DNA from 2 places in the Alcaligenes faecalis genome. Region 1 is predicted to be linked to the other one. Evidence: predicted binding sites of a transcription regulator. Region 1 holds the regulator's gene; the other holds the start of a gene.
What was found. The regulator LexA, encoded in region 1, represses DNA repair genes until DNA is damaged. The targets are predictions, from matches to a motif close to ACTGTATNNNNATACAGT.
Positions count from the first base shown of each region.

Region 2: recA (recombinase RecA) is a predicted target of LexA. The motif match lies at 1,229-1,246, and genes of this name have one in related genera.

Region 1 is NZ_CP023667.1:1,366,081-1,370,624, forward strand. Features, by position in the region: gene lon (endopeptidase La) at 1-90, shown strand, start outside; gene lexA (transcriptional repressor LexA) at 489-1,148, opposite strand; gene CPY64_RS06280 (GNAT family N-acetyltransferase) at 1,254-1,814, opposite strand; gene CPY64_RS06285 (amino acid aminotransferase) at 1,887-3,089, opposite strand; gene uvrB (excinuclease ABC subunit UvrB) at 3,174-4,544, shown strand, end outside.
Region 2 is NZ_CP023667.1:2,001,251-2,005,794, reverse strand. Features, by position in the region: gene CPY64_RS09370 (sensor histidine kinase) at 1-422, opposite strand, end outside; gene CPY64_RS09365 (response regulator transcription factor) at 433-1,122, opposite strand; gene recA (recombinase RecA) at 1,329-2,411, shown strand; gene recX (recombination regulator RecX) at 2,495-3,043, shown strand; gene CPY64_RS09350 (LysR family transcriptional regulator) at 3,206-4,126, opposite strand; gene metE (5-methyltetrahydropteroyltriglutamate--homocysteine S-methyltransferase) at 4,244-4,544, shown strand, end outside.

The sequences.
Region 1 (4,544 bases):
CTGAGTGACGAAGAAGTTGCTCGCCTGGCCGCTGAGGCCTTGGCAGCAACGCGTGCCGCTGGCGCTGGCTCTGAGTCCTTCAAGCACTAAGCTTTAGCTTCAGTAAGACGCAAAACAGGCCACCTTGATTTCAAGGTGGCCTGTTTGCTTTTTAGCTGGACTGATCGTGTGTTTGCAGTCAGTCATATTGATTACAAGCAGAGAGTCAGATCTTGTTGGTGGTGCTCACAGTATTGTGCGGGGGCAAGCCTGTTCAACTCGTTCCAGAAGCATAGGCCACTGCCCATACACACTGCAGCAGTGATCTTCGCCGTAGATATAGCGGTAACTATAATCGTCGCTGCCGCTGCTCTGCGTCTACTTCAATCTGCAGAGCGGCATGTATCCTGACTAATAAAAAACCCCATGCACCAAACGGTATATGGGGTTTTTCCTTATCAGGTCCACCCAGCCTATAAAACAGGCTGGGTGACCAAGAGAGGCAGGGCTTAATGCAGTGGGCTGGTACGAATCAGACCAACAGCAATGCCTTCCAAAGACAGGGAATCCGGATCGGTGACGACGATAGGCTCAAAGTCCGGATTCTCGGGCAAGAGGACTACCTGATTGCTGGAGCGCGACAGGCGCTTGACGGTGACATCGTCGCCAATACGGACCACCACGATCTGCCCATTACGTGCTTCGCTGGCTTTCTTGACGGCCAGCAGGTCGCCATCAAAAATGCCGGCGTCTTTCATGCTCAGGCCACGCACGCGCAGCAGGTAATCCGGCGTTTGGGTGAACAGGGTAGGGGCGACGCCAATCTCGCGTTCGATATGCTCGGTAGCCAGAATAGGGCTACCGGCAGCCACGCGACCAATAATGGGCAGCAAGAGGGCATCAGCCAGATTGGCCAGGGCGCTGCTGCTGGGCGCTGCGTTTTCGCGGGTATCCGTGCCGAGCAGGCGTATGCCGCGCGAGGCACCGGCAGTCAATTCGATAGCGCCTTTGCGGGCCAGAGCTTTCAAATGATCCTCTGCCGCATTGGCGGATTTGAAACCCAACACCTGAGCAATCTCAGCTCGAGTAGGAGGGAAACCCGTCCGTTCGATTTCAGAACGGATGATGTCCAGCACTTGTTGTTGGCGTGCAGTGAGCTTGGCGGTCATAGTATTGTCTGCTGAATATATATACAGTAAAGATTGTGCGTTACAGTTGGCGTTTTTGCAAGCGGTGAGGACCTTAAAGGCTTAATTTTTGACCCTTTCGGCTGCTCAGGCGGATTGGGGCCAATCCTTGCGGTCCATGGTGTACAGCACATGAGGTACCAGCTTGTGGCCTGCCGCTACACCGGGGTGATCAAAGGTGCCAGCTTGCTCTGTCATGCCCAGGCGTTGCATGACGGTTTGCGAAGGCAGGTTCAACCGGGCGGTATACGCCACAATTTGCGCCAGGCCCAGCTCGTCAAAGCCAAAGTCCATGCAGGCGCGAGCTGCTTCGGTGGCGTAGCCTTTGCCCCAGTATTCAGGCAGCAGACGCCAAAGCACTTCCACGCAAGGCTGAAAGTACAGATCGGCGGTCGGGCGGTTCAGACCCACCATGCCGATGAAGGCCCCGCTTTCCTTCAGTTCTACTGCCCACGGGCCCCAGCCATGTTCTTCGATCAAGCTTTGGCTACGGTGAGCGATGGCATCACTTTGTGTGCGGTCCAGGGTGGCTGGATAAAAGCGCAGCGCGTGGGGATCGCTATTCAAGCGGAAGAAGGGTTCCAGGTCCGTCGCTTTCCAGGGGCGCAGGAGCAGGCGTTCGGTGTTCAGGGAAATGGCGTCTGTCATGGTAGTACTCCAAGGGCTGGAACGACAACGCCCTTCCGAAGAAGGGCGTTGGGGGCGGTAAGGACAGCCTGCTTATTTCAGGACTTGAGCGATGGCCTTGGCCACGACGTCAATGTTCTGGCTGTTCAGCGCAGCCACGCAGATACGGCCGCTGCTGACAGCGTAAATACCGTGTTCCTGGCGCAGGCGTTCTACTTGTTCGGCTGTCAGACCGGAGTAGGAGAACATGCCGCGCTGTTCCAGCACGAAGTCAAAGTTCTGAGTAGCACCGTGCTCTTTCAGCTTGGCAACCAGTTGGGCGCGCATTTCGCGGATACGATCACGCATGCCGGCCAGTTCGGTAGCCCAGGTTTGAAACAGTTCAGGCGAATTCAGCACGGTGGCCACAACCTTGCCACCGTGTGTGGGCGGGTTGGAGTAGTTGGTGCGAATCACGCGCTTGACCTGGCTCAGCACGCGGGAAGTTTCGTCCTTGCTGGAAGTAACCAGAGTCAGGGCGCCAACGCGCTCGCCGTACAGCGAGAAAGACTTGGAGAACGAGGAACTGATGAACATGGACAGGCCCAGCTTGGCAAACAGGCGCACCACGCTGGCGTCTTCTTCCAGACCGGCACCAAAGCCTTGGTAAGCGATGTCCAGGAAAGGAACCAGTTGACGCTCTTTGATCAGCTCAGCGATCTGGGTCCATTGTTCCATGCTGGGATCCACGCCGGTAGGGTTGTGGCAGCAAGCGTGCAGGATCACGATGGACTGGGCAGGCATCGTGCGCAGCGAGGCGATCATGCCGTCAAAGTTCAGGCCATGAGTTGCGGCATCGTAGTAAGCGTAGGTGTTGACCTTGAAGCCGGCGCGCTCGAACAGAGCACGGTGGTTTTCCCAGCTGGGATCGCTGATGTAAACCTCGGACTGGGGCAGCAGTTGCTGCAGGAAGTCGGCACCGATTTTCAGTGCGCCTGTGCCGCCCAGGGATTGCACGGTCAAGGCTCGGCCTTCGGCAATGATGGGGGAGTCGGCACCTAGCAACAGAGTTTGAGCACCCAGATTGTAGGTATTGATACCTTCGATAGGCAGGTAGCTGCGCGCGGCGGCCTTGCTCATCATGGCTTCTTCAGCCTTTTGAACAGCCTGCAAAATGGGGATACGCCCTTGATCGTCGTAGTAAACACCGACCCCCAGATTAACTTTGCCGCTGCGTTCGTCGGCATTGTATTGTTCGTTCAAACCCAAAATGGGGTCGCGTGGAGCCAGTTCGACGGTTTCGAAGAGCGATGTCATGATGATATGGGGGCGTTAGTGCGGAAAGGTAGAAAAACAAAGCATTAATGTGATAATACGGGCTTACCCTAAAGTGTGTCTAGCATGAAATTTGAGCCTGCCTTTCAAGAATTTCCGGGGAGTTCCTTCAAACTTTTCCAACCTTATTTGCCCGCCGGCGACCAGCCCGCGGCAATTGAGCAGTTGGTTGAGGGGATTGATGACGGCTTGATGTACCAGACCCTTTTGGGGGTAACGGGCTCAGGCAAGACCTATACGATGGCGAATATTATTGCTCGCACCGGGCGTCCGGCCATTGTTCTGGCACCCAATAAAACCCTGGCTGCGCAGTTGTACGCCGAGATGCGCGAGTTTTTTCCACGCAACGCCGTGGAGTACTTCGTGTCTTACTACGATTACTACCAGCCCGAGGCCTATGTGCCATCGCGTGATCTGTTTATTGAAAAGGACTCGTCCATCAATGAACACATCGAGCAGATGCGCTTGTCGGCCACCAAAAGTCTGCTGGAACGGCCAGACACCATTATTGTGGGCACCGTGTCCTGCATCTACGGTATTGGTAACCCCGGTGATTACCATGCTATGGTGCTGACCTTGCGCAAGGGGGATCGTATCGCCCGCCAGGAGCTGCTGGCGCGTCTGGTCGCCATGCAGTACGAGCGCAACGACCTGGATTTCCAGCGCGGTGTGTTCCGCGCTCGTGGTGAAGTGGTTGATATCTTCCCGGCAGAAAACGCGGAGCTGGCCTTGCGGGTCAGCCTGTTTGATGACGAGATTGAAGAGCTGGAGTTGTTCGATCCGCTGACAGGCAAGGTCGTGCAAAAGCTGAACCGCTTTACCGTGTTCCCCAGTTCGCACTATGTGACACCACGAGAAACTGTGTTGCGGGCGATTGAAACCATCAAGCTGGAACTGCGCGAGCGCCTGGAGTTTCTGACTCGGGAAGGGCATTTGGTCGAGGCCCAACGCCTGGAGCAGCGCACCCGCTTTGATCTGGAGATGTTGCAGGAGCTGGGCTTTTGCAAAGGCATCGAGAACTACTCCCGCCACTTGTCAGGAGCAGCGCCTGGCGATCCGCCGCCGACGCTGATTGACTACCTGCCGCGTAACTCCCTGATGTTTATTGATGAAAGCCACGTCACCATCGGACAGTTGAGCGCCATGTATCGCGGTGACCGCTCGCGTAAAGAGACTCTGGTGCAGTTCGGTTTTCGTCTGCCGTCGGCCATGGATAACCGGCCCCTGAAGCTGGAAGAGTTCGAGCGCCGTATGCCGCAAACCGTGTTCGTATCGGCCACGCCGGCTGCCTACGAGCAAGAGCATGCAGACAATGTGGTTGAACAGGTGGTGCGACCTACTGGCCTGGTGGACCCGGAAATCGAGGTTCGTCCTGCCACTACGCAGGTCGATGATTTGCTGGGTGAAATCAAGCTGCGTACCGCACAGGAAGACCGT
Region 2 (4,544 bases), 640 kb from region 1:
TCCAGAACAACGTCACGGTAGCGCAGCAGGTCAGTGTCATATCCCCAACTGTCGGGAACCGGCAAATTGGCATTGCCGGCCAAAGGGTCGCCATTGGCATCGCGGATTTGCCACAGCGTGGGCGTAGGACTTTCCTGGCGCAAGATTGTCTGTGCCCCGTGGGACAAATGAATGGGTTGGCTCAGATCCTGGTGGCTGATTTCCACCCTCAACAAGTCCAGGTGATCGCGCAAGGTGCGGTCGTAGGGGGAATTTGCAATGTGCTGGGCGATGAAATAGGTAATGACAATGCCCACCGTCCACAGCAAAAACAAAGGCCCGAAAATCCAGATCATGATTTTGTGGATGAGCGGGCGCGGTGCAACGCGCTTGCCTTTGGCCGGCGCGGCAGTGTTCTTGGGCGGGGGTGTAGCGTGCTGCATGGACGATCCCTTAGGCTGGAGCGTCTTCTCGCAGTTTTTCCGGTTCCAGACAGTATCCCAGACCACGTACAGTCAGGATGCGTACGCCGCTGGGCTCCAGCTTTTTGCGCAGGCGATGGATATAGACCTCGATGGCGTTAGGGGTGACTTCCTCACCCCACTCACAGAGCAGGTCCACAAACTGGTTCTTGCTGATCATGCGACCGCTACGTGACAGGAAAATCTCCAGCAAGCTGGTTTCCCGTGCGGACAGCTCCAAGGGCTGATTGTCTATATAAGCCATGCGACCTTTCAGGTCGAAGCTGAGCCGTTTGTGATGCAGCAAGGCGCTGCTGGTGCCTGTGCTGCGACGCGTCAGGGCGCGTACGCGGGCTTCCAGCTCGGTCAGTGCAAAGGGTTTGGACATATAGTCGTCCGCGCCCAGGTCCAGACCGCGCACACGCTGTTCTACGGTGTCGCTGGCTGTCAGAATCAGTACGGGGAGGGTGTCCTGACGCTGTCGGATAGACTGCAGCACCGACAGGCCGGGCTTTTTGGGCAGGTCCAGATCCAGGATCAGAAGGTCAAAGCTTTGCAGCTGCAAGGCCGAGTCGGCGCTATCGCCATCGTGCACGACATCGACCGCATAGCCTTCGTAGCGTAAGGAGCGAGAAAGTCCATCCGCGAGAATACTGTCGTCTTCAGCTATGAGTATGCGCATGACCCTACACAAACAGATGATTGAATGGCTGTTCGGCATTGTTGCACAAGGCTGTAAGGCTGGTCAGTAGGGGATAACGATGGCGGCTAGCTAATTTATTTGAATATCTGTGTATATATACAGTATAATTTGATGCAATAATTAGGTTTGATTTTTAATTGCCGTGCCCGTCCGTTGGGGCGCCATTCCACAGTCAAGGATTTTTCATGGACGATAAAAACAGCAAAGCAGTGGCCTCGGAACGTTCCAAAGCGCTGGCCGCCGCTCTGTCGCAAATCGAAAAGCAGTTCGGCAAGGGCTCGATCATGCGTTATGGCGACGACAACGTCGAGCATGACATCCAGGTGGTCTCCACGGGTTCGCTGGGTCTGGACATTGCTTTGGGCGTCGGTGGTCTGCCACGTGGTCGCGTTATTGAGATTTACGGCCCGGAGTCCTCGGGTAAAACGACGCTGACCCTGCAAGTCATTGCAGAAATGCAAAAGCTCAAAGGCACCTGCGCTTTTATTGATGCCGAGCACGCGCTGGACGTGCAATACGCTCAAAAGCTGGGCGTGAACCTGGGCGATCTGCTGATCTCCCAGCCCGATACCGGTGAACAGGCTCTGGAAATTACCGAAGCCCTGGTGCGTTCGGGTTCGGTAGACCTGATCGTTATTGACTCGGTTGCCGCCCTGACTCCCAAGGCTGAAATCGAAGGCGATATGGGCGATTCCTTGCCCGGTCTGCAAGCTCGTCTGATGAGCCAAGCCCTGCGTAAATTGACGGCGACCATCAAGCGCGCCAATTGCATGGTTATCTTCATTAACCAGATTCGTATGAAGATTGGCGTCATGTTCGGCAACCCTGAAACCACCACGGGTGGTAACGCACTGAAGTTTTACTCCTCTGTGCGTCTGGATATCCGCCGTATCGGTTCCATCAAGCGTGGCGACGAAATGGTGGGTAACGAAACCCGCGTCAAAGTGGTCAAGAACAAGGTTGCGCCTCCCTTCAAGCAAACCGAATTCGACATCATGTACGGCAGCGGTATTTCCCGCGAAGGCGAGATTATCGATCTGGGCGTCCAAACCGGTGTGGTCGACAAGGCCGGTGCCTGGTATAGCTACGATGGCAACCGCATTGGCCAAGGTAAGGACAATGTGCGTGAATTCCTGAAAGAGCGCCCCGAACTGGCCCGTGAAATCGAAAACAAGGTGCGTGAAAAACTGGGCGTTGCCCTGATGAGCGCTGCTGTCAGCCGCCCAGCCGCTGCTCCTGTGGTTGATCCGGCCGAGGGAGAAGTCTGATTTTTCCCCCAGAGTTCGATGATGAGCCCTTTGAGACAGACCCGGAGGAAATCCGGGAGCGTAAACAAGCTCAAAGGGAACGCATTGCTGCGCTTTCTGCCCGGCCCACACGGGCGGGCAGAAACGTAGAAGAAAGCTCGGGTGAGGATGCTCCGGCTGCGGAAAAGAAAGCCCCGTCCAAACGGCCGGGGCTGTCTCTTAAAGCCAGAGCCTTGAACTTTTTATCCCGGCGCGAATACTCGCGCCTGGAATTGGGCCGCCGACTGGCCCCTCATGCAGAAAGTGCTGAAGAAGTGGAAGCCTTGCTCGACGCTTTGGTTGAACAGAAATGGCTGTCCAACGAGCGCTTTGCGCATAGTGTCGTCAACCGCCGTGCCTCGCGTGTGGGCACCCGGGTCATTCTGCAAGAACTGCGCCAGCATGGCGTGGATGTGGAGCAGACTGAAATCATCAAAGAAGAATTGATGGCGACCGAGCTGGAACGGGCCAAGCAAGTGTGGGGCAAGAAGTTCAGTGCGCCCCCAGATGATCCCCGCAGTTACGCCAAACAATATCGCTTCATGGCCAGCCGCGGCTTCTCGGGCCGTATCTTGCAGCAAATATTGGGTGACTGGGAAGACGATCCGGCTTGAATTTCTTCTTTCGTTTGCAGTGCTGCCTTATGTAGTGCCCCTGGCTTGTAATACTGACGTCCCTAAAAAAAGCGGGCGCGTTCGACGTGAAGCACACTCGCCTGTACGTTCCCTCTATCTATAGAGTGGCTCAAGCGTTTTGCCATGCCTTGGTTAACGAGTTCAAGGCTGTGCCGCCACAATCCCTTGCAGGCTCTTGAAGCAGGTCTCGCGTGCCTGTGCCAAAAAGGCCTGCACATAATCCGCCTGTAAATCCTCACTGCGTACTGTGGCGTAAAGCGTGCGCCAGATGCCGTGCTCTCCCAAGCGGCAAGTGCGAATGGAGGCCGGGTTCAGAAACTCCGTCAAAGCCCAGTTCGGCAAAGCCGTCACGCCGCGTTGGCTGGCGACCAGTTGCACGATCATGGGCGTCAGCTCGGCCTGCCGAATAGCAGCGGGTTCTACATCGGCAGGCGTCAGGAACTGCGTGAAAATATCCAGGCGATTGCGTTCCACCGGGTAGGTGATGAGGACCTGATCCGTCAATTGGAAAGGTTCGACGTAGCGGTATTGCGACAAGGGGTGCTGGTTGGAGACAGCCAGCACCAGCTCATAGCGAAACAGGGGCTCGTAGTGGACGGCGGGATTGTCCTGTGGGTCCGAGGTAATCACCACATCCAGATCCCCTCGCAGCAAGGCGGGCAAGGGCGCAAAAGAAAACGCCGCACTCAAGTCCAGCGTGACATCAGGCCATTGCTGCCTGAAGGCGTCCAGCGCGGGCATCAACCATTGAAAGCAGGAGTGGCAATCAATCGCCACATGCAGACGGCCCGTACGTCCGGCGGCAAGCCGTTGCAGGTCGCGTTCGGTAGCACGCACACGCGGCAAGATGTCATCGGCCAGAACAAGAATGCGCAAGGCAGCCGTGGTCAGGCGAGCAGGGCGGGTGCGCCGGTTCAGCAATTGCACTTGCAGCCGCACTTCCAGATCGCGTAGCTGGTGGGAGAGGGCGGACTGCGTGACATGCAGGCGCTCGGCGGCTTCCTGCAGGCTGCCACTGTCCCGAATGGCGGTCAGAGTCTCTAGATGACGAATTTCAAGCATATTGAGGAAAACTCATAATTAGCATGGTGAATTTGATTTTTTTTCAAGTAATTATACAGGCACAATGGTTCCCAAGCGGCTGATACGGGCCTCCTATTTCTAATTTATGGGCTTACTATGACTATTATTCATAATCTGGGTTTCCCCCGTATGGGTGAGCAGCGCGAACTGAAGCGCTCTTTGGAAGCCTATTGGGCCGGTCAGCTAAGCCAGCAAGATCTATTGGATACAGGCAAAGCCCTGCGCGCCCGGCATTGGGATTTGCAAAGCAAGGCTGGCCTGGACACCGTGCCTGTGGGTGACTTTGCCTGGTATGACCAGATTCTGGAGTGGAGCACCTTGCTGGGGGCCATTCCCGCCCGGTTCGGCCAGGCCGACAATGCACCCGTATCTTTGGATACCTTGTTTCGCATGGCGC